3 regions of the Saccharopolyspora sp. CA-218241 genome follow, and region 2 is predicted to be linked to each of the others. Evidence: riboswitches for the same ligand, from Rfam matches in the RefSeq annotation. Region 2 holds a riboswitch; each other region holds the start of a gene.
The links. Region 2 has a riboswitch for thiamine pyrophosphate ahead of thiO (glycine oxidase ThiO). Riboswitches for the same ligand answer to the same signal wherever they lie in the genome.

Region 1 (7,348 bases), 760 kb from region 2:
GCGCTGCACGAACGGCAGTCCGCGCCAGATCGCGTTGTCCGCGAGCACCTCGGCGTAGGGGTCCCCGAGCGAGCCGTTGGCGAGGTACCAGAACCGCACGTCGGGCAACCGGGTGAGCCCCTCGACGTCGGTCTGCGCCAAGCCGTACCGGGGGTCGCCCCGCATCGGCCACGGGTTGCGCAGACCGATGCGCTCGAACACCGCGGAGACCAGCGATCCCCCGGTGAAGGGGCGGATGGTGACCGAGCCGGAGTTCACGTAGGCGTCGGAGAACGCGACCTGGTCACCGGCCGCGCCGAGCCGCTCGACCTCCGCCTTCGCCGCGGCGAGCCCGTCGTCGAACTCGGCCCGCAGCGCGGCGGCGGCCGGTTCGGTCCCGGTCGCCTTCGCGATCATGCCCACGTCGGAGAACAGCGAGCCGATGGGGTCCGCGGCGTTGCCGCCCTCGATGACCAGCACGGGAACCCGGGACTCGATCTGGCGCAGCGCCCCCTCGGGCAGCCCGGCGGTGACCACCACCAGGTCCAGGCCCAACGAGCTGATCGCGTCGATGCTCGGCTCGCCCCGGGTGCCGATGTCGCGCACGGAATCGTCCAGCGGCGCGGCGCTCACCCACTGCTCGTAGCCCTCCGGGTCTGCGACTCCCACCGGCATGACGCCGAGCGAGACCAGCTCCTCCACGCCGTTCCACTCGGTGGCGGCGACCCGCTTCGCGGGACCGTCGAGCTCGACGGCCTTCCCGCGCGAGTCGACGACCGTGATGGGCTGCCCGCCGTCGGCGACGGCATCGCCGCCGACGGGGTCCTCCGTGGTGCCGCAACCGGCCACGAGCAGCACGGCCGCGGCGATACCGGTGATCACGCGGGGAAATCGCATTTCTCTCCTGTTCACTGGCGCGACCGGTCCCCGGCCGACGCGGAGCGCCGTCCGCCGCCGTTGAAGCGGCCGAGGGCGCGGGTCCGGATGCTCCCGTCACCGGGGTCGATCCCGACCTCGATCCGGGTGCCGTAGGCGCGGGTGAGGTTCGCGGTGGTCAGCACCTCGGCCGGAGCGCCCTCCGCGGTGACCCGGCCGCCCTCCAGCAGCAGCATCCGGTCGGCGACGGCGGCGGCCTGGTCGAGGTCGTGCAGCACCACGCCGACGCCGACATCGTGCTGGTCGACGAGGTCGCGGACCACGTCGAGGATCTCGACCTGGTAGCGCAGGTCGAGGAAGGTCGTCGGCTCGTCGAGCAGCAGCAGCGCGGTGTCCTGGGCCAAGCAGCTCGCCAGCCACACCCGCTGCGCCTGGCCGCCGGAAAGCGCCTGCACCGGGCGGTCCGCGAGCGCGGTGAGCCCGGTCAGCTCCATCGCGCGGGCCACGGCGGCGGGCCCCTCCGGGTCGCGTCCGCCCCAGCGGGAGCGGTGCGGGTGGCGGCCGAACTCGACCAGCTCGCGCACCGAGAGCCCGCCGGGGACCGCGCGCTGCTGGGACAGCAGCGTGATCCGGCGCGCGAGTTCCCGGCTGGACAGGGCGCGCAGCTCGGTGCCGTCGGCGAAGGCGACCTCCCCCGCGGCGGGCGGGTGCAGCCGGGCGAGCGCGCGCAGCAGCGTGGACTTGCCGCTGCCGTTCGGCCCGATCAGGGCGGTGACCGATCCGGGGGCGAGCGCGAGCGAGGCGGCATGCACCACGACGTCGCGGCCGTAGGCGACGTCGATCTCGCGGGCGGTGACCCCGACCGGGTGAGGCGCGAACACCCGATCACAATAAGGCGAGCCTAGCCTAATTCCTAACGCCGGTGGTACACCGCACACCGCACCACCGGCACGCGCCCCTCTCACCCGTTCGTGAGCTGAGTGAGGGGCCGCCCGCCCCTTCCCCGAGTAAGGGGTCATTTCAGGATGCGGCGGAGCCGCATGCGGTGAGGCACGCAACCGGCACCGCGGCGGGTTCTCAGCGGTCTTCTCGCGAGGACAGCGCCTACGCCGTGTACGAAGTGGGTACATCAGGAGGCGATCGGCGCAGCGAGAAGACCGCTGAGGTTCCGCCACCCGCACCGCCACGCAAGCCATTGGCGAAAGCGGTCCTCACTTGGACAAGGGTGCCCCTCACCTCACGCCACGATCACTTGGCGAAAGCGGTCCTCAGGCCCGCCAGCGGGCGGTGGGCCACTCCTCCTTCTCCCAGGCGCTGTTCCAGAACAGCCACTCGTACTCGGTGGCCCGCTGGAACGCCGCGAACATCGCGTCCCGGGTCTCCCCGGTCGCCCCGGCGGCGAGCCGGTCGGTGAGGTCGCGGGCGGCGAGCACCGCCTCGGCGAACTCGTCGTCGGCGTAGGTCTCGATCCAGGCCCGGTACGGGTGGCCGGTGAGGTCGCCGGTGGCCTCCAGGATGGTGCTGCCGACGTGCTGGTAGACCCAGAAGCACGGCAGCAGCGCGGCCACCAGCACCGGGTAGGGCTCGGTCAGCGCGCACGCGCGCAGGTAGGAGATGTAGGCCAGCGCCGACGGCGGGGTCTCCACGCCCTCCACCTCGGCGGCGGTGAGGCCGAACTCCTCGACGTACCCGGCGTGCAACCGGCGCTCCTCGACCAGCGCGCCCTGGGCGGCCCCGGACAGGAACGCGGCGTCGGCGGGATCACCGGCGCGGCTGGCCGCCGCGGCCAGCGCCTGCGCGAAACCGACGAGGTAGCGCGCGTCCTGCACGACGTACTGGGCGAACCGGTCGCGGTCCAGCGTGGCGTCGGCCAGCGCGGCGTTGAAGGGGTGCTCGACGATCGCCTGCTGGAGCGCCGCGGTGCGGGACCAGGCGCGGGCGCAGAAGCCGTCGGCGGGCGGGGGCGGCAGGGTGCTCATGGTGGTCCTCTCGGTCGGGGCGGATCGGGGGGGCGGCCGGTCACCACCAGCGGTGGAAGTGGTGCACCGGACCGTGGCCGCGGCCCACGTCGAGCCGATCGGCGGCGCGCAGCGCCGAGGTCAGGTACTCCTTGGCCTCCCGCACCGCGGTGAACCAGTCCGCGCGCTGCGGGCGCAGCGCCGCGATGGCCGCCGACAGCGTGCAGCCGGTGCCGTGGTCGTTGCGGGTGCGCACCCGGTCCCCGCTGAGCTCGCGGGTCCCGCCGTCCCCCAGGAACAGGTCCACACTGGACTCGTCGGCGAGGTGACCGCCCTTGAGCAGCACCTGCTTGGCGCCCAGCCCGGCCAGCCGCGCCGCCTGGTCGGCCATGCCCGCCACCGCGCCGAGCTCGGGCTCGCCGAGCAGGTCGGCGGCCTCCGGCAGGTTCGGGGTGATCAGGTCGACGCGGGGCAGCAGTTCCTCGCGCAGCACCCCCACCGCGTCCGGCGCCAGCAGCCGGTCACCGCTCTTGGCGACCATGACCGGGTCCAGCACCACCACCGGCGGCGCGTACCGGTCCAGCACCTCGACGACCGCGCGGATCACCCCCGCGCCGCCGAGCATCCCGATCTTGACCGCGTCCACCCGCACGTCGTCGAGCAGCGTGTCGAGCTGGGTCCGGACGAACTCCGGCGGCACCTCGTGGACCTCGGCGACACCGGTGGTGGTCTGGGCGACCAGCGCGGTGATCACGGACATGCCGTAGGCGCCGTGCGCGGAGAAGGCCTTGAGGTCGGCCTGGACACCGGCACCGCCGCTGGGGTCGGTGCCTGCGATGGTCAGCACGTTGGGAATCACGACGTCCCTCCGCTAGTGCTAGCTAGGTCAGGTTCAACGGGTGTGTTCTCAGCCCTGCCGGGCACCCCGCGTCACGGATCACACTAACCACCCGGGAGCGCCGTGACCACACCCGCAGGTCGGCGGGGCCGATGGGGCGGGTGAGGCCGGAGGCGACGGATTTCACAGCCCGCTTCGACCACCGCCCGCCGAAGCGCCCCTGGGCACCGGACTAAAATGGGTGACGATGGAGACCACGACCGACGCCCCGAGCTTTGCCCGTTCCCGGCGCCCGCAACGCCAGGCCGACCCCGCGGAGATCTGGGGTCCGCTGCCGAGCCTGACCGACGCCGCGGTGGCCGCGGCCGGTTCCGGGACCGTGGCCATCAACCGCGCGTTCGACCGCAACAGCCGCCAGCGCGGCAAGGCGCTGCGCGACCTGCTGGACGAGCGGGGCGTCACCGCCGTGGAGGTGACCGCGGCATCCGGTGCGGAGCTGCCCGCCACCGAGTCCCCGATCACCGCCGTGGTGAACCTGACCGGTGCCGGGTCCTGGCAGCCCTACCGGTTGGCGGCCAAGGCGCAGGCCCCGGTGCTCACCCCCAAGCCGGTCGACGGTCCGGCCGACGAGGTCTCCCGCAACGTGATCGCGATGGCGGCCGAGGACGGGCGCCGCGACGTCGCGCTGTCCCACGTCGCGCTGCGGTCGGAGTGCCCGGCCGAGAGCACGCTGACCGTGGAGCACGACGGCGAGGCGCTGTCGGTGCCCGGCGGCTGGGTCAGCCTCACCGTGACCGACGAGGGCCTGCGCATCGAGGTCGGCGGCACCGGGGAGGAGCCCCGGACCCTGACCACCCGGCAGGCCCGCGTGGAGGCGTTCGGGGCCCGGCACCTGCTGGTGCGCGACGAGCTCCCGATCGCCGACTTCGAGGACCGCTCGCTGACCCTGACCGCCGAGGCGGGCGGCCTGGTCGTCCGCCCGGTCTGAGCGGGGTCGTCCATCCCCCGGACGGTCGATCCGCGCGCCCGGGAGCCTTCGGCGTCATGTGCCCGCACCCGCCGCGTCCCATGATGGGACGACGTTCGACGGATGCGGGGGATGCTGGTGAAGACCGCGAAGAAGTGGCACGTGACCTGTCGCGACGTGGCCGGCCGCAGGCGGGACATGTCCGTGTTCGTCGAGCGGGGCGAGGTGGTGGTGGTCTCCCCGCCGGGAGATGCCGCGGTGCTCTCCCCGCTGGAGGTCGGCCGGTTGCGGGCCGCGCTGCGGGACGCCGTCGTGCTCGCCGCGGACGAGGACGGCTGAGCGCTCGGGCCTTCCCGCCCGGAACGCGAACGGGCATCATCTACTCCCGGGTAACTCGTACCGAGAGGGTGGATGCGTGAACGTGGTGCTGCGCCGGTCCGCCGGCCTCCTGGAACGGCTGCTCGCCCCGCTGAACACGATCGGCGTGCTGGTCCGGCAGGGCGTCGTGCGCCCCATGCGGCCGGACAAGCTGCTGCGCATCGCGCTGGCCTGGCGGCGCTGGGGCATCACCCCGCCACTGGGCTTCGCGGTCGGCGCCATCCGGCACCCGGACCGCCCGGCGATCATCGACGAGCGCGGGGCGCTCAGCTACGCCGAGGTCTCCCAGCGCACCACCAGGCTGGCCCACTCGCTGCGCGCCCGGCTCGCGCCCGGCACCCGCCTCGGGGTGCTCTGCCGCAACCACCACGGGCCGATCGAGGCGATGGTCGCGGCCGGCAAGCTCGGCGTCGACGTGGTGCTGCTCAACACCGGGCTGCCCACCGAGCAGGTCGCCGAGGTGGTGCGCGCCCAGCAGGTCGGCGTGCTGCTGGTGGACGGCGAGTTCACCCACCACCTCGACGCGCTGCCCGAGGACCTCGACGTGGTGCTGGCCTGGACCGACGGCACCACCCGCCACTCCACGGTCGAGCACCTGGTGGCCACCGGCTCGACCCGGGTGCTGCCCCGGCCCGGCAGGCGCTCCCGGCTGGTCGTGCTCACCTCCGGCACCACCGGCACCCCGAAGGGCGCGCGGCGGCCCGAACCGCCGGGCCTGGCCCCCGTCGCGACGATCCTGTCCCGGGTCCCGCTGCGCGCGGGCGAGCGGATGCTGGTCGGCGCACCGCTGTTCCACACCTGGGGCCTCGCCGCCTTCCAGCTCGCCTCGGTGCTGGGCGCGACGATGGTGCTGCGCCGCAAGTTCGACCCGGAGCAGGCGCTGGGCGCGGTGCACCGGCACCGCTGCACGTCGATGTTCGCCGTGCCGGTGATGCTCCAGCGCATCCTCGACCTGCCCGAGCGCGACTACGACCACGGCGCGCTGCGGATCGTGGCCAGCAGCGGTTCGGCGCTGCCCGCCGACCTCGCCGAGCGGTTCCGGGAGCGGTTCGGACCGGTGCTACACAACCTCTACGGCTCCACCGAGGCCTCCTGGGTGAGCATCGCCACACCGGAGGACCTGCGCGCCGCCCCCGGCACCGCGGGACGTCCGCCGCGCGGGACCACCGTGCGCCTCCTCGACGAGGACGGCCGACCGGTGCGCCGCGGCCGGACCGGCCGGATCTTCGCGGGCAACGACATGCTCTTCGAGGGCTACACCCACGGCGGGAGCAAGGAGTTCCGGGACGGCCTGATGGCCACCGGGGACCTCGGGCGGTTCGACGCGGCCGGACGGCTCCAGGTGGTCGGCCGGGAGGACGACATGATCGTCTCCGGCGGGGAGAACGTCTACCCCAAGGAGACCGAGGACGCGGTGGCCGCGCTGCCCGAGGTGGCCGAGGCCGCCGCGATCGGGGTGGATGACGCCGAGTTCGGGCAGCGGCTGGCGGCGTTCGTGGTGCTGCGCGAGGGCGCCGAGCTGGACGCCGAGGGGCTGCGCGACCGGTTGCGCGACCGGCTGTCGGCGTTCGCGCTGCCGCGCGAGGTGGTGTTCCTCGACTCCTTGCCGCGCAACGCCACCGGCAAGGTGGTGCCCGGCGACCTGCTCGCCCGCCGCGACGCCGGCTGAGGAGCGGTCGCGCGGCACCGCCCGCCGCCGCGTTAGGCTCGGACAGGTGAACGACCGTCTGGTGTGGATCGACTGCGAGATGACGGGGCTCGACCTGGGCAAGGACGCCTTGATCGAGATCGCGGCCCTGGTCACCGACTCCGAACTGAACGTGCTCGGCGACGGCGTGGACATCGTGATCCACGCCGACGACGACGCCTTGGCCGGGATGCCCGAGGTGGTGCGCGAGATGCACGCCAAATCCGGGCTCACCGAGGAGGTGCGCCGCTCCACCACCACCCTCGCCGAAGCCGAGCGGCAGGTGCTGGACCACATCCGCAAGTACGTCCCGGAAGGCCGGTCGGCGCCGCTGGCGGGCAACTCCATCGCCACCGACCGGGGTTTCATCGCCCGGGACATGCCCGCCCTCGACGCACACCTGCACTACCGGATGGTCGACGTCTCGTCGATCAAGGAGCTGTGCCGCCGCTGGTACCCGCGGATCTACTTCGCGCAGCCGGAGAAGGGGCTGGCGCACCGGGCGCTCGCCGACATCCGGGAGTCGATCCGGGAGCTGGCCTACTACCGGCGGACCGCGTTCGTCGAGCCGCCCGGACCGTCCAGCGAGCGGGCCCAGGAGATCGCCGCGGAACTGCTCGACGGCGAAGGGGTCGGCGGCATCGAGAAGGCCCGCCAGGAACAGG
Region 2 (7,348 bases):
CGCTCGCGGCCCGGATCGCCGGGTCCGTGGTGCTGGCAGCGGGGACGGTCATCGCCACCACGATGCCCGCCACCGCCACCACGACTGACGCGCCGACGCCCACCACGGCCGACGCGCCCGCGGTCACCATGCTCGACGCCATGCAGCGGGACCTCGGTCTCGACCGGCAGCAGGCGCAGACCCGGATCGACCAGGAGGCCGTCGCCAACCGCGCCAACGAGGTGTTGCGCGAGGCGCTCGGCGCGGACTTCGGCGGATCGCACTTCGACGCCCAGCGGGGCAAGCTCGTCGTCGGCGTCACCGACGCCGCCCAGTTCGACGTGGTCCGCGACGCGGGCGCCGCGGCACGCCTGGTCGACCACACCGTCGCCGACCTCGGTGCCGTCGTCGACGGGCTCAACGCCGACAGCGGTCAGGCTCCCGCCTCCGTCACCGGCTGGTACGCCGACACCACGGCGAACACCGTGGTGCTGACCACCAAGCCGGGCACCGCGGCCGAGGCCGAGCGGTTCGTCGAGGCGGCCGAGGTCGACGGCACCGCGGTCGACGTCGTCGAATCCGAGGAGGCGCCCCGGGCGCTGGCCGACGTGATCGGCGGCAACGCCTACTACATCGGCGGTGGCGGCCGGTGCTCGATCGGCTTCTCGGTGCAGGGCGGCTTCGTCACCGCCGGGCACTGCGGTTCGGTCGGCTCCTCCACCTCCCAGCCGAGCGGCACCTTCGCCGGGTCCTCTTTCCCCGGCAACGACTACGCCTTCGTCCGCACCAGCGCCGGGGAGACCCCGCGTCCGCTGGTGAACAACTACCGCGGTGGCACCGTCGGCGTCTCCGGTTCCACCGAGTCGGCCGTGGGCTCGTCGATCTGCCGCTCCGGTTCCACCACCGGCTGGCACTGCGGCACGGTCGAGGCCAAGAACCAGACCGTGCGCTACCCGCAGGGCACCGTCTACGGCCTGACCCGCACCAACGTCTGCGCCGAGCCGGGCGACTCCGGCGGCTCCTGGCTGACCGGCAGCCAGGCCCAGGGCGTCACCTCCGGTGGCTCCGGCAACTGCACCTGGGGCGGCACCACCTACTTCCAGCCCGTCAACGAGATCCTCAACGCCTACGGCCTGCGACTGCTCACCCAGTGATCGCACCGGGCGGGCCCGGTATCCGTCCGGGCCCGCCACCCGGGTGATCTCCTCCGAGTGAGGGGCACCCTGTACCACGTCACCGGGTACAGGGTGCCCCTCACTCATCTCCCGAACAGGTGACACCCGCGGCGTTGGGCCGGGCGAGTCGTGCGCTCAGGGCAGGCGGGAGCGGAGGTGCTGGGCCGCCGCGCGGGGGTCCTCGGCCTCGGTGATCGCGCGCACCACCACGACCCGCTTCGCCCCGGCGATCACCACGTCGTCGACGGTGGACGCGTCGATGCCGCCGATGGCGAACCAGGGGCGGCCGTGACCGCGGTGCCCCGCGGTGTGGCGGACCAGGTCGAGGCCCGCGGCGGGGCGCCCGGGCTTGGTCGGCGTGGTCCACACCGGCCCGGTGCAGAAGTAGTCCACGCCCGGCTCGGTGGCGGCGGAATCGGCCTGCACCACGTCGTGCGTGGACCGGCCGATCGCCACGTGCTCGCCGAGCACCCGGCGGGCCAGCTCCACCGGGATGTCGTCCTGCCCGAGGTGCAGCACGTCGGCGTCGGCGGCGAGCGCCACGTCGGCCCGGTCGTTGACCGCCAGCAGCGCGCCGTGCCTGCGGCAGGCGTCGGCCAGCACCTCCAGCGCGGCGAGCTCCTGCCGGGCCTCCAGCGGCGCGCCGTCGGTCTTGTCGCGGAGCTGGATGATGTCGACTCCGCCGTCCAGCGCGGCGTCGGCGAACTCGGCGAGATCACCGCGTTCGGTGCGGGCATCGGTGCACAGGTACAACGCGGCTTCGTCGAGGCGGGCGCGAATGCCGTGGCCGTCCAATCCGGGCATGCGCCCGAGGGTAGCTCCTGGCGGTCCCGGTCCGGACCGCCTCGACCGCCGCGGCTCACACCATCCGGTGAACCCGGTACGGTGGTGGGTGGTGAGCACGGGAGCCCGACCGGGCTGAGAGGGGGCAGCGCCCCGACCGTCGAACCTGATCCGGGTCATGCCGGCGCAGGGAGCGTGGAGTGGCTGAGCAGCGCAGCGAGCGGATCGCCGTCGTGGGCGGCGGCGTCATCGGGCTGTCCGTCGCGTGGCGGCTGGCCGCCGACGGCCACCGCATCCGGTTGATCGATCCCGCACCGGCCTCGGGCGCGTCGCACGTGGCGGGCGGGATGCTCGCCCCGCTGGCCGAGGCGTGGCCCGGCGAGGAAGGCCTGCTCGACCTCGGTTCGGCCTCGCTGGCCCGCTGGCCCGACTTCGCCGACGACCTCGCCGCCGCCGCCCGGCTGCCCTCCGGGCTCCGCCGCGAAGGCACCCTGGTGGTGGGCGTGGACAGCGCCGACCGCGCCGAGCTCGGCGCCCTCGCCGACTACCTCGCGGGCCTCGGCCGGGGCGTGACCGCGCTGACCGGTCGCGAGGCCCGGCGCCTGGAACCCGCCCTCGGACCCTCGGTGCGCGCCGCGCTGGAGGTGCCCGGCGACCTCGCCGTGGACAACCGCGCGACGCTGCGCGCGCTGCACGCCGCCGCCTCCGCCGCCGGGGTCGAGTTCCTCGCCGCGCGGGCCGAGGAGGTGCGCGCCGGTCAGGTGGTGCTCGCCGGGTCCACCGTGGACTGCGACGCGGTGGTGCTGGCCGCGGGCGCGCACTCCGCCGAGCTGCACCCGCTGCTGCGCGGTCGGCTCCGCCCCGTGAAGGGCGAGATCCTGCGGCTGCGGGCCCGGCCCGGTGCACTGCCGCCGCCGCGCCGCACCGTGCGCGGACCGGTCCGGGGCAGGCAGACCTACCTGGTGCCGCGCGACGACGGACTGGTGCTCGGCGCCACCCAGCAGGAGGTCGGCTTCGACACCCGGGTCACCGTCGGCGGCGTCCGCGATCTCATCGCCGACGCCGAACGCCTGGTCCCGGCGCTGGCCGAGTACGAGCTCGCCGAGGCCGTCGCCGGACTGCGCCCCGGCACCGAGGACAACCTGCCGATGATCGGCGAGCTCGAACCGGGGCTGGTCGTGGCCACCGGGCACCACCGGGGCGGCTTCCTGCTGGCCCCGATCACCGCCGACGCGGTGGTCGCGCTGCTGCGCGGCGCGGACCCACCGCCGCAGGCACGAGCCGCCGACCTGCGTCGACCGGGAGGTATCCCATGCACGTCGTGATCAACGGGCAGCAGCGCGCGATCGCCGAGGGCGGCACCCTCGCCGACGCGCTGGCGGACTACGGGGTGGCCGACAAGGGCGTCGCCGTCGCCCTCGACGGGGCGGTGGTGCCGCGCGCCACCTGGCCGGCGACCGAGCTGCGCCCCGGCGCCGTGATCGAAGTCCTCACCGCTGTGCAAGGAGGCTGACATGGACGATCCGCTGGTGATCGCCGGGCGCGAGTTCGGCTCGCGGCTGATCACGGGGACCGGAGGGGCGACCAACCTGTCGGTGCTGGAGCGCGCGCTGATCGCCTCCGGCACCGAGCTGACCACCGTCGCGATGCGCCGCGCCGACGCCGCGGGCGGCCCCGGGGTGCTGGACCTGCTCGGCAGGCTCGGCATCGAACCGCTGCCGAACACGGCGGGCTGCCGCACCGCGGCCGAGGCGGTGCTCACCGCCCGGCTCGCCCGCGAAGCCCTCGGCACGAGCTGGGTCAAGCTGGAGGTCGTCGCCGACGAGGACACCTTGCTGCCGGACCCGGTGGAGCTCCTCGACGGCGCCGAGCAGCTCGTCGACGACGGCTTCACCGTCCTGGCCTACACCAACGACGACCCGGTGCTGGCCCGCAAGCTGGAGGACACCGGCTGCGCGGCCGTCATGCCGCTGGGCTCGCCGATCGGCACCGGCCTGGGCATCCGCAATCCGCACAACATCGAGATGATCGTGGCCCGCGCCGGGGTGCCGATCGTCCTCGACGCGGGCATCGGCACCGCCTCCGACGCCGCCCTGGCGATGGAGCTCGGCTGCGACGCGGTGCTGTTGGCCACCGCCGTCACCCGCGCCCAGGACCCGGAGCGGATGGCCGCCGCGATGCGCGCCGCGGTCGACGCGGGCCGCCTGGCCCGGGGCGCGGGCCGCATCCCGCAGCGCTTCTGGGCCCAGGCCTCCAGCCCCGACCCGGACTGACGGCCCGGCCATCCAGCCCGGCCACCACGCCCGGGGGATCGACGCCAGGTGAGGGGCACCCTGTACCCAGTGACTTGGTACAGGGTGCCCCTCACTCAGTTCCCAACCGGGTGAGCGCTTCGCGGGGGTCGGAACCGGCGCTCACGTTCGGGTGAAGTCGAAGTAGGTGAGGGGCACCCTTGTCCGAGTTACTTGGGCAAGGGTGCCCCTCACTCATGTCACGGGCGGGTGAGCGTGCGCCGCTTCGGGGTGGTGCGGTCAGCGGATGTGGAGGCGTTCGGTGCGGACGAAGGAGATCGTGTAGCTCTTCCACGGGTTGTCGTAGCCCAGGGTGCGGTCGATGGCCGCGCGGGCGTGGAGGGCGTTCTCGATCAGCGAGCTGGCCAGCAGCTCGGTCGCCGGGGCGCTGCCCGCCGGGACGTCCGGGACGGTCGCGGTGGCCTTGCCCGCCAGCATGTCGTCCACCGCGCGCAGCGCGGGCACCGCCACCGCCCGCTCCGCCTCGGGGCGGAAGGCGAGGGTGGCGACGTCCTGGCGCAGCGCGTCGAGGGCGATGGCCGCCGAGCGGGTGGCGCGGTCGTCGTCGGTCTCCTCGCCGGTGCCGTCCAGCAGCGCGGGCATCCCGAGCAGGTCCTGGGTGCGGCGCAGCGCGAGCACGTGCGCCGACTGCAACGCGGCGCGCAGGTCCACGCCGCGCCCGGCGGCGCGCACGCTGCGCAGCAGCTCCGACACCGACCACACCGTCGAGCGCACCGATCCGCGCACGTCCGGCAGGATGCTGCTGGGCAGCACCAGGTACGACACGTACCCGACGATCAGCGCGACCGCCGCGCCCACGGCGGTGTTGGCCGCGAAGCTGATCGCCACGTTCACCAGGTCGCGGTCCAGCTTCATCGCCTGGTCCACGACGGTCACCACGATCAGGCAGCCGAGCAGCGCCGTGGAATCGGTGCGCAGCCGCTCCATGTTCATCAGCATCCCGCCGATGACCAGCGGCACCAGCAGGAACGCCCCCGGCACGGTGGTGATCACCAGCGCCAGCAGCACCACGCCGAGCACCGCGCCGCCGGTGCGCTCCAGCGCGCCGGTCATGCTGTCCCGCGCCGCCGGTTGCAGCACCACGTACAGCGCGAGCAGCAGGCTCGACGCCGACGGGTCGTCGATCAGCAGCACGACCACCATGCCGACCGACACCGCGAGGGTGCAGCGCAAGGCGTGCCGGAACAGCGAGGAGCGCAGCGACAGGTGCGCCCGGACCGCCCCGAGCACCCGTTCCTTCCGGGCGCCCGGGGCGGGCGGGGTCGCCGCGGTGTCGTCGCGCCGCACCACCGCCGCGCGGATCCGGTCCAGGCCCTCGTTGACGCCCTGGAGCGCGGCGGGCAGGTCCTGCCTGCCGCCGCGGGCGAGCACCGCCTGCGCCGGATCGCGGCGGGCCTGCGGCGGCAGCCCGGTGCAGGCGCGGGAGCGGACCGCGGTGGCCAGTTCGGCGGCGACCGCGTCGGCCTCGGCCACGATCGCGCGCAACCGCTCCGCCTCGGTCCGGTCGCTCTGCTGGGCTTGGGCGAGCAGCGTCTCCCGCGCTGCGCGGAACCGGGACGCCCCGGCCAGCACCTGGCCGAGCCAGGTGCTCGACCCGTCGGCCCGCCACGCCGAGGCGGCCAGCTCGACCACGCCCGGCCCCGGTTCCAGCAGCGTCCGCGCCACCGCCACCCGGGTGGCCCGGGTCGGGTCGCTGAGCCCGACGAGGACCCGCAGGACCAGGGCGAACGCGGCGCCGCCTCCGGCCGCGGCGAACAGCATCCAGGCGGGCTGGTCGCCGCCGACGCCGGTGGTCGTGGCGACGATGGTCGCGGCGGCGAAGGTCTGCCCGCCGATCCGGTAGTACTCGCCGAGCGCGGGCAGCATCCCGGTGCCGAAGACGACGGCCGCCACCAGCAGCCCGGCCAGCACCGGGATGCCCGAGGCCAGCGGACCGATCGCCATCACCAGCACCAGCGCGGGGGTGAACCAGGCGAACCGGTGCAGGTCGGAGCGCAGCGACTGGCCGCCGGAGGCGACCAGGGCGAACACGGCGGTGAGCCCGGCCAACAGCGCCGGGGTGTGCAGGTCGAACAGCCAGCCGATCGCCGTGCCCGCGACCACGGCCACGAGGACGAGCACCGCGAACTGGCGCTGCCTCGGATCGGGCGCACCGGCCTCGGTCGCCATCCGCTGGCGGACCTTGGTCATCACCGATGTAGCCACGCTGTCGCTAACCCCTGTCGTCGTCGGGCGCGCAGCTCTCCCAGAATCGTGCGTTGGCGTGAGCATCGCTCGGAGGGCATACGCGCTTCTCATCCTCCCTGTCGCCGCGCCACGCCCGCCCGGTTACAGGTCGGCGAGGAAAATCACTCGGACAGCCGGTGATGTCGCCGCAGCGCACGGTCAGATCGAACGCGGGCTGATCCGCCAGAACGTCGACACCGGACCGATCCCGGCGCCCAGCGGGTAGGCGTGCTCCACGCTGCGGGTGACGAACCGCTTGCCCATCCGCACCGCCTCCGGCATCGCGGCGCCCTTGGCCAGCGCGGCGGTGATGGCGGAGGCGAACACGTCACCGGCGCCGTGGGTGTGCGCGGTGGCGTAGCGCGGGGCGGACAGCGGGACCGCCTCGGTGCCGTCGAAGAGCAGGTCCACGCACTCGGGGTCGTCCGGCAGGTGGCCGCTCTTGATCAGCACCCAGCGCGGGCCGAAGTCGTGGACGGCCTTCGCCGCGTCCAGCAGGTCCGAGCGGGTGCGGGCGTCGATGCCGGTCAGCAGCCGCACCTCGTCGAGGTTCGGCGTGACCAGGGTGGCGCGCGGGAAGGCCTCGTGGCGCAGCGCGTCGAGCGCGTCGGCGCGCAGCAGCGGCTCCCCGCTGCGGGAGGCCGCGACCGGATCGACGACGAACGGCGTCGGTCCACCGCCGCCGATGCCGTGCCGGTCGCACGCCTCCAGCACTGCCTCGATGGTTGCCGCCGAGGCCAGCACGCCGGTCTTCGCCGCGCCCACGCCGATGTCGCCGGCCACCGCGTCGATCTGCGCCGCGACGGTCTCCGGCGGGATCTCCACCAGACCGCTCACGCCGACCGTGTTCTGCACGGTGACCGCCGTGACGGC
Region 3 (7,348 bases), 420 kb from region 2:
CAGATCCGGGCGGTCACGGCAGCCGCGCCCGAGCAGTGACACCGAGAGGAGCAGTCGTGGACGGAGGGAAGGTCTTCCGGGAGGCCTGGATCGCCGGGGTGCGCGCGCACTACCCGGGCGAGCCGAAACCGGGCTACGTCGTGCCGTGGGAGGACACGCCGACGTGGGAGCGGGAGAGCGCCGCGGCAGTGTTCGGCCAGGTGCGCGACTTCCTGCGCGCCACCGGTGGTGCGGCATCCCGGCTCACCCGGGAGCAGAAGGGGCGGTTCGTCGCGCTGTGCTGGACCGGCCAGATCTACCGGCACGTCCCCGATCCCAAGCCGTCCTACGTGGCCGACTGGGCGGATCTGCCGGAGTGGCAGCGGGAAACCGACTCCGACATCTTCGAGCGCATCGAGCGCGAGGTCAGCTCGCCGGGTTCGTGAGCAGGTAGCGCAGCAGCAGCGTGTCGTCCTCGGCCAGCACCGAGGCCAGGTGCAGGCGCTCGGGTTCCAGGTGCATCCCGCTGGCGATGCGGCCCGCCGTGCCCGACACCAGCAGCGGGGACAGCGTGAGCCGCAGCTCGTCGACCACCCCGGCCCGCAGCATCGCGCCGAACAGCTCCGGCCCGCCGTCGCAGTGGATCCGGCCCAGCCCGCGCGCGGCCAGCGCGTCGACCGCGCCCACCAGGTCCACTTCGCCGTCGCCGAGGAGCTCGACCTCGGCGCCCGCCTCGGCCCAGGCCCGCCGCCGCTCGGCGGGGGCGGCCGAGCAGGTCAGCACGATGGTCGGGGTCAGCACGTCGGTGAGCACCGGCGGCGCGGGCGGCAGCGACTGGCCGGAGGTGACGATGGCGATCGGCGGCACCGGCGCCAGCCCGTGCCGGGCGCGCAGCTCGGCGACCTCGGCGCTGGGCTTGACCCCGGTGAACTCCTCGGTGATGGCCGTGCTGGACCCCACCAGCACCACGTCGGCCAGGTTGCTGCCCAGCGGGTAGACCTCGCGGTCCACCGGGTTGGACAGGCCCCGGGAACGCCCGGAGATGTGCACCGCGCCGTCCGCGCTGGACACGAAGTTCACCGCGACCCACTTCTCGCGGTCCGGGTAGCCGTAGAGGCGTTCGAGCTCGTGCTGGTCCACTTCGCCCGCCGCTTCCGGCGGCCAGATCCGGTGCATCGCGCAATCCCCTGGGTCGGTGTCGCATTCCCCCGCGCCGGCGGGCGACGGGGCGAGCCTACCCGCGCGCGGCCCGCGGACCACCGGCCCGCGCGGACGTGTCCGCCGTCACGTCCGGCTGCTACCGTCGGTGGGGTGACCGCGTCCGCGAAACCGGTGCTGGTGATCGGCGCCGGGGTGCAGGGATTGACCTCGGCGGTGGTGCTCGCCGAGCAGGGCCGGGCCGTGCGGATCCGGACCGCCGAACGGCCGGGGGAGACCACCTCGGCGGCGGCCGGGGCGCTGTGGGGACCGGCGCTGCTGCGCCCCGCCGACAAGGTGCTGCACTGGGTCACCCGCTCGCACGCCGAGTTCACCGCGCTGGCCCGCGACGAGCGCACCGGGGTCCGGCTGGTGCCCGGCCGGATGGCCGCCCGCCACCCGCTCGGCGAGGCGCTGCCGCCGGAGGTGCACCTGATCCCGGACCTGCGCCGCTGCGACCGGGAGGAACTGCCCGCCGGGTTCGTCGACGGCTACGCGGGCACCCTGCCGCTGATCGACATGCCCGGCTACCTCGCCTACCTCGTCGAACGGTTCCGCGCGGCGGGCGGTGAGATCGTCCTCAGCGGCGTGCCGTCGCTGGCCGACGCGACGGCCGAGGCCGACGTCGTGGTCAACTGCACCGGCGTCGGCGCCCGCGAGCTGGTCGGCGACCCCGGCGTCCAGCCGGTGTGGGGCCAGCAGGTCGTGGTCCGCAACCCCGGCGTGCAGGACTACTTCATCGAGCTCTCCCGCGGCGGCGAGTTCGTCTCCTGGATGCCGCACGCCGACCGCCTGGTCCTCGGCGGGATCGCCGTCGACGGCGAGTGGAGCAGGGCCCCGCGCCCCGACGTCGGCGCCGCGATCCTGCACCGCTGCGCCGAGGTCGAACCCCGCCTGGCCGACGTCGAGGTCTCCGGTGACGTCGTCGGTCTCCGGCCCGGTCGCGAGCGGGTGCGGGTCGAGGCCGAGGAGTTCAACGGCGCCAGGGTGGTGCACGACTACGGGCACGGCGGCAGCGGGGTCGCCCTCTCCTGGGGCTGCGCCTTCGAGGTCGCCGAGCTCATCGGCTGACCCCAGGCCGCCCACGCAAGCGCCGAACCCGCCAGCCTCACCCGGCCACCGTCAGGCAAGCGGCGAAGCCGCTTCCGCTCTGCCCCACCCTCGCCACCGGCACCGCCGCGGGTTCTCAGCGGTCTTCTCGCGAGGACGCCCTGACGCTGTGTACGTGGTTGTACATGAGGAAGGGCGCCCGGAGCGAGAAGGCCGCTGAGGTTCCGCCACCGGCACCGCTACGCAAGCCAAAAAACTAACCAAGCTCATCCGCAACCGCGTCGATCTCTTGGGCTAGCGAGGTGTCCTTCGCGGTCAGCCCACCCGCGGAGTGGGTGGTGCAGGAGAAGGTGACCGTGCGGTAGCGGATGTCGATGTCCGGGTGGTGGTTCTCCGTCTCGGCGATCTCGGCGACCCGGGTGACCGCCTGGATGGCCACCGGGAAGCTCGGGAACCGGATCTCGCGGACGAGCGCCTGGTCGGCCTGGCGCCACTCCGGCAGGTGCTGCAGCGCCTCGGCGACCTGGGCGTCGGTGAGCAGTTCCGTCATGGCCCCATGGTGGCGCGTGCCGCCGCCGATCGCGAGGTCCCGCGCCGTGCGGGTTGATCGCCGGATGCGGGCACGTAGACTCCGGGGTGCCACGGGAGTCCAGCGCGCTGGGCTGAGAGGAGGGGCGAGCCCCTCGACCGTCCGCACCTGAACCGGATCATGCCGGCGCAGGGAGGCGAGCGATCAGCCTGCTGCCGCGCGTGCGCATCGGGAGGATCGTTGAAACGTTCACGGCTGCTGGCCGGTGCGACCGCGCTGGTCGCGCTCACCACGGGGTGCTCGCTGATCGGGGGCGAGGAGTCCGCGGGGCGCTCGGTCACGCTGGTCACCCACGACTCCTTCGCCGTCGACGAGGCGCTGCTGGCGCGGTTCGAACGCGAGTCCGGCATCGACGTGCGGGTGGTGCCCAGCGGTGACGCCGGGGAGCTCACCAACGAGCTGGTGCTGACCAAGGACGCGCCGATCGGCGACGTGGCCTACGGCGTCGATTCCACCTTCGCCTCCCGCGCGCTGCGCGCGGACGTGTTCGCGCCACACCCCACCACCGCCACCGGCCCGGAGCGCTACGCGCTGGGCGACGGGCAGCGGCTCACCGCCGTGGACGTGGCCGACGTGTGCGTCAACGTCGACACCGGGTGGTTCGCCGAGCGCGGCATCCCGGCGCCCGCGACGCTGCGCGACCTCACCGACCCGCGCTACCGCGACCTGTTCGCGGTGCCCGACCCGTCCACGTCCTCGCCCGGGCTGGCGTTCCTGCTGGCCACCGTCGCCGAGTTCGGCGAGGACGGGTGGGCCGACTACTGGCGCGCGCTGATGGCCAACGGCGCGAAGCTCTCCTCCGGCTGGGAGGAGGCCTACGGGCAGGACTTCTCCGGGTCGACCGGGCAGGGACCGCGCCCGATCGTGCTGTCCTACGCCTCCTCCCCGGCCGCCGAGGTCCGCCCGGACGGGACGCCGCGCACGAAGGCGCTGCTGGACACCTGCTACCGGCAGGTCGAGTACGCCGGGGTGCTGCGCGGCACCGACGATCCCGACGCCGCCGGTCAGGTGGTGGACTTCCTGCTCTCGCCGGAGTTCCAGGCCCAGGTCGCCGAGCGGATGTACGTCTACCCGGCGGTGACCGGCGTGCCGCTGCCGGACGGCTGGCAGCGCACCGCCCCGCTGCCGGAGCGCTCCGCCGAGCTGCCGCCCGAGCAGGTCGAGCGCAACCGGGACCGCTGGGTGCGGGAGTGGCGGGAGGTCGTGCGCGGGTGATGCGGCGCGTCGCCCTCGGGGTCGTCGGTGCGGGCGTGCTCGGCTTCCTCGGGGTGTTCTTCCTGTGGCCGGTGGTGGCCATCGTCGGCCGCGGCCTGGGCGCGGGCGGCTTCGCCGACGTGCTGGTCGAGCCGGGGACGTGGCGGCTGGTCGCGTTCACCTTCGGCCAGGCCGCCGCGGCCACCGCGGTCGCGCTGCTCGCCGGGCTCCCGGTCGCCTACCTGCTGGCCCGCTTGGCGGTGCCGGGCAAACCGGTGCTGCGGGCGCTGATCGCGGTGCCGTTCGTGCTGCCGACGATCGTGGTCGGGATGGCGTTCCGCGCGGTGCTGGGCGCCGACGCCGGGGTGTGGGCGATCGTGCTGGCCAACGCGTTCTTCAACGTCGCCGTGGTGGCCCGCACCGTCGGCGGGCTCTGGGCGCACCTGGACCGCCGCGCCGAGGACGCCGCCCGAAGCCTGGGCGCCTCCCGGTTGCGGGCCTTCGGCTCGGTGACGCTGCCCGCGCTGATGCCCGCGCTCGGGTCCGCGGCGGCGGTGGTGTTCCTGTTCTGCGCCACCAGCTTCGGCGTGGTGCTGGTGCTGGGCGGTGGCCGGTACCGAACCCTGGAGACCGAGATCTACCTGCGCACCGTGCAGCTGCTCGACCTGTCCGGGGCCGCCGCGCTGTCGCTGCTCCAGGTCGCCGCGGTGCTGGCCGCGCTGCTGCTGGCGGCGGTGGCCCGGCGCAGGCGGGAGGCGGCGCTGCGGCTGCGCGCCGCCGAGGAGACGACCCGGCCGCCGCGCGGGGCGGAGTGGCTGGTCGTCGGACTCACCGGGCTCGTCGTCGCCGGGCTGCTCACGCCGATCGTCGGGCTGCTGCTGCGCTCGGTGTCGGGCCGGGACGGGTGGAGCCTTGCCGGGTGGCGCGGCCTGCTCGGCACCGGCGAGGACGGCACGTTGCAGGTCAGCGGCCTGGAGGCGGCGCTGAACTCGGTGCGCGCGGCGTTCGACGCCACCTGCCTGGCGCTGCTGGTCGGGCTGCTGGCCGCGGCGGTGCTGGTCGCCGCGCGCCGCCGGTTCGCCGAGGTGCTCGACGCCGCGCTGATGCTGCCGCTGGGGGTGTCGGCGGTGACCCTGGGGTTCGGGTACCTGATCACGCTGCACCTGCTGCCCGGCGACCTGCGGACCTCGCCGCTGCTGGTGCCGTTCGCGCAGGCGCTGGTGGTGACGCCGCTGGTGGTGCGGATGGTGCTGCCGGTGCTGCGGGCCATCGACGACCGGCTGCGGCAGGCCGCCGCGACCCTCGGCGCGGGGCCGTGGCGGGTGCGGCGGGAGATCGACCTGCCGCTGGCGCTGCGCTCGGTGGGGCGGCGGCCGGGTTCGGCTTCGTGGTGGCGCTGGGCGAGTTCGGCGCGACGAGCTTCCTGGCCCGGCCCGAGGCGGCGACGCTGCCGGTGGCCATCGCCCGGCTGATCTCGCGGCCGGGCGAGCTCAACATCCAGCTCGCCTACGCGGCGTGCGCGCTGCTGATGCTGGTGACGGTGCTGGTGGTGCTGGCGGTCGAGCGGCTGCGGGTGCGCGGCGGATCGCTGGGGGAGTTCTGATGCGGCTCGCACGTCCGGGTGGGGTTTTCCGAGTGAGGGGCACCCTTGCCCGAGTAAGGACCTGTTTCAGAATGATCTGGGTGGCGGTGCGGGTGGCGGAACCTCAGCGGTCCCCTCGCTCCGGGAGCCGCTCCTGATGTACCAAACACGTACACGGCGTCACGGCTGTCCTCGCGAGAAGACCGCTGAGAACCCGCGGCGGTGCAAGCTGACAGCCTCACCGCATGCGGCTCCGCCGCATTCTGAAAGGACCCCTAACTCGGACGAGGGTGCCCCTCACTCAGCACACTTCCGGGTGAGGGCGGGGTATTCGACGGATGGGCGATGAGATGGCGTTGCGGGTGTCCGGGCTCTCGGTGCGGTACGGCGCGGTGGCTGCCGTGTCCGATGTGGACTTCGAGGTGGCGGACGGCGAGGTGCTGGCCCTGCTCGGGCCGTCCGGTTGCGGCAAGTCCACGCTGCTGCGCGCGGTGGCCGGGCTGGAAAGCCCGTCGGCGGGGGAGATCCGCTGGGACGGTGCCGACCTGGCGCGCGTTCCGGTGCACCGCAGGCGGTTCGGCATGGTCTTCCAGGACGGGCAGCTCTTCCCGCACCGCGACGTGTCGGGCAACGTGGAGTTCGGGTTGCGGATGCGCGGTGCCGACCGGGCGCGGCGCCGGGAACGCGTCGCCGAACTGCTCGCGCTGCTCGGCCTCGACGGCTACGAGCGCAGGCGGGCCACCGAGCTCTCCGGCGGTGAGGCGCAGCGGGTCGCGCTGGCCCGCGCGCTGGCCGCCGACCCCGCGCTGCTGCTGCTCGACGAACCGCTGAGCGCGCTGGACCGCACGCTGCGCGAGCAGCTCGCCGTCGACCTGGCCCGGTTGCTGGCCGCCGACGACGCCACCTCGATCGTGGTCACCCACGACCACGACGAGGCGTTCACCCTGGCCGACCGGGTGGCGATCATGACCGGCGGCCGGTTCCGGCAGGTCGACACCCCGCAGCGGCTGTGGCAGCACCCGGCCGACGAGGAGGTCGCCGCCTTCCTGGGCTGCACCGCGGTGCTCCAGGCGGAGGTGCGCGGCGGGACCGCGACCTGCGCGCTCGGCGCGGTCCCCGTCGCGGCCCCGGACGGACCGGCCCGGCTGGGGCTGCGCGCGTCGGGGGTTCGGGCCGAACCCGACGCGGACGGCGCGAGCGTGGTGCGCGAACGGGTCCACCGGCACGACCACGTCCGGCTCACCGTCGAGACCCCGGAGCTGCCCGAGCCGGTCGAGGCCACCGCGCGCACCGCCACCGCCCCGGGAGTCGGCGATCCGGTCCGGCTGGGCCTCGACCCGGACGGCATCGCGCTGATCGGCTGAGGCGGCGGTGGGTGGCCGACCGGCGATCGTGTCGGGGAAGGGGATCGCCGGTCGGCCGCGACCCGTCGCCGAGCAGCGCGTGCGGTCGGCGACGGGTCGGGTCGTGCTCCGCTACGCGCGGAGCCGGGTGCGCCGCGCGGCTGGCGTGGTCAGCGCGGGGAGCTGGTCGGTGTGCCAGGTCGACGGATCCGGCAGCCGGGTCGCCCGTTCGGCGGGTTCGGGGCGGCCCGAGGCTTCGACGGCTTGCGCGGAGTGCCGCTGCGTCCCGCCGACGGCCACGCAGGATTCGCACGCCACGTGCGTACCGGGCCGGATGGCGGCCAAGCCGGTCGATCGAGTCCAGTTCCCGCGCAACGGGTGGCCGCACCGGGCCCGGTCGAGGTGCGCGCTCAG

Region 1: it holds a riboswitch for thiamine pyrophosphate, as region 2 does, so the genes downstream of both, thiD (bifunctional hydroxymethylpyrimidine kinase/phosphomethylpyrimidine kinase) here and thiO (glycine oxidase ThiO) in region 2, are expected to answer to the same signal.
Region 3: it holds a riboswitch for thiamine pyrophosphate, as region 2 does, so the genes downstream of both, ACQP0T_RS04535 (thiamine ABC transporter substrate-binding protein) here and thiO (glycine oxidase ThiO) in region 2, are expected to answer to the same signal.

The regions. Positions count from the first base shown of each region.
Region 1 is NZ_CP191860.1:1,240,987-1,248,334, reverse strand. Features, by position in the region: gene ACQP0T_RS06210 (ABC transporter substrate-binding protein) at 1-876, opposite strand, end outside; gene ACQP0T_RS06205 (ABC transporter ATP-binding protein) at 888-1,736, opposite strand; gene tenA (thiaminase II) at 2,124-2,834, opposite strand; gene thiD (bifunctional hydroxymethylpyrimidine kinase/phosphomethylpyrimidine kinase) at 2,875-3,672, opposite strand; TPP riboswitch at 3,660-3,751, opposite strand; gene ACQP0T_RS06190 (hypothetical protein) at 3,899-4,639, shown strand; gene ACQP0T_RS06185 (hypothetical protein) at 4,751-4,957, shown strand; gene ACQP0T_RS06180 (AMP-binding protein) at 5,034-6,665, shown strand; gene orn (oligoribonuclease) at 6,712-7,348, shown strand, end outside.
Region 2 is NZ_CP191860.1:477,090-484,437, forward strand. Features, by position in the region: gene ACQP0T_RS02490 (S1 family peptidase) at 1-1,133, shown strand, start outside; gene thiE (thiamine phosphate synthase) at 1,290-1,958, opposite strand; TPP riboswitch at 2,046-2,147, shown strand; gene thiO (glycine oxidase ThiO) at 2,138-3,262, shown strand; gene thiS (sulfur carrier protein ThiS) at 3,250-3,450, shown strand; gene ACQP0T_RS02510 (thiazole synthase) at 3,452-4,210, shown strand; gene ACQP0T_RS02515 (FUSC family protein) at 4,469-6,454, opposite strand; gene thiD (bifunctional hydroxymethylpyrimidine kinase/phosphomethylpyrimidine kinase) at 6,635-7,348, opposite strand, start outside.
Region 3 is NZ_CP191860.1:901,869-909,216, forward strand. Features, by position in the region: gene ACQP0T_RS04510 (helix-turn-helix domain-containing protein) at 1-39, shown strand, start outside; gene ACQP0T_RS04515 (hypothetical protein) at 57-425, shown strand; gene ACQP0T_RS04520 (pyrimidine reductase family protein) at 406-1,155, opposite strand; gene ACQP0T_RS04525 (FAD-dependent oxidoreductase) at 1,291-2,247, shown strand; gene ACQP0T_RS04530 (4a-hydroxytetrahydrobiopterin dehydratase) at 2,483-2,776, opposite strand; TPP riboswitch at 2,858-2,967, shown strand; gene ACQP0T_RS04535 (thiamine ABC transporter substrate-binding protein) at 2,996-4,030, shown strand; partial or broken gene ACQP0T_RS04540 (ABC transporter permease) at 4,030-5,612, shown strand; gene ACQP0T_RS04545 (ABC transporter ATP-binding protein) at 5,942-6,955, shown strand; gene ACQP0T_RS04550 (hypothetical protein) at 7,067-7,348, opposite strand, start outside.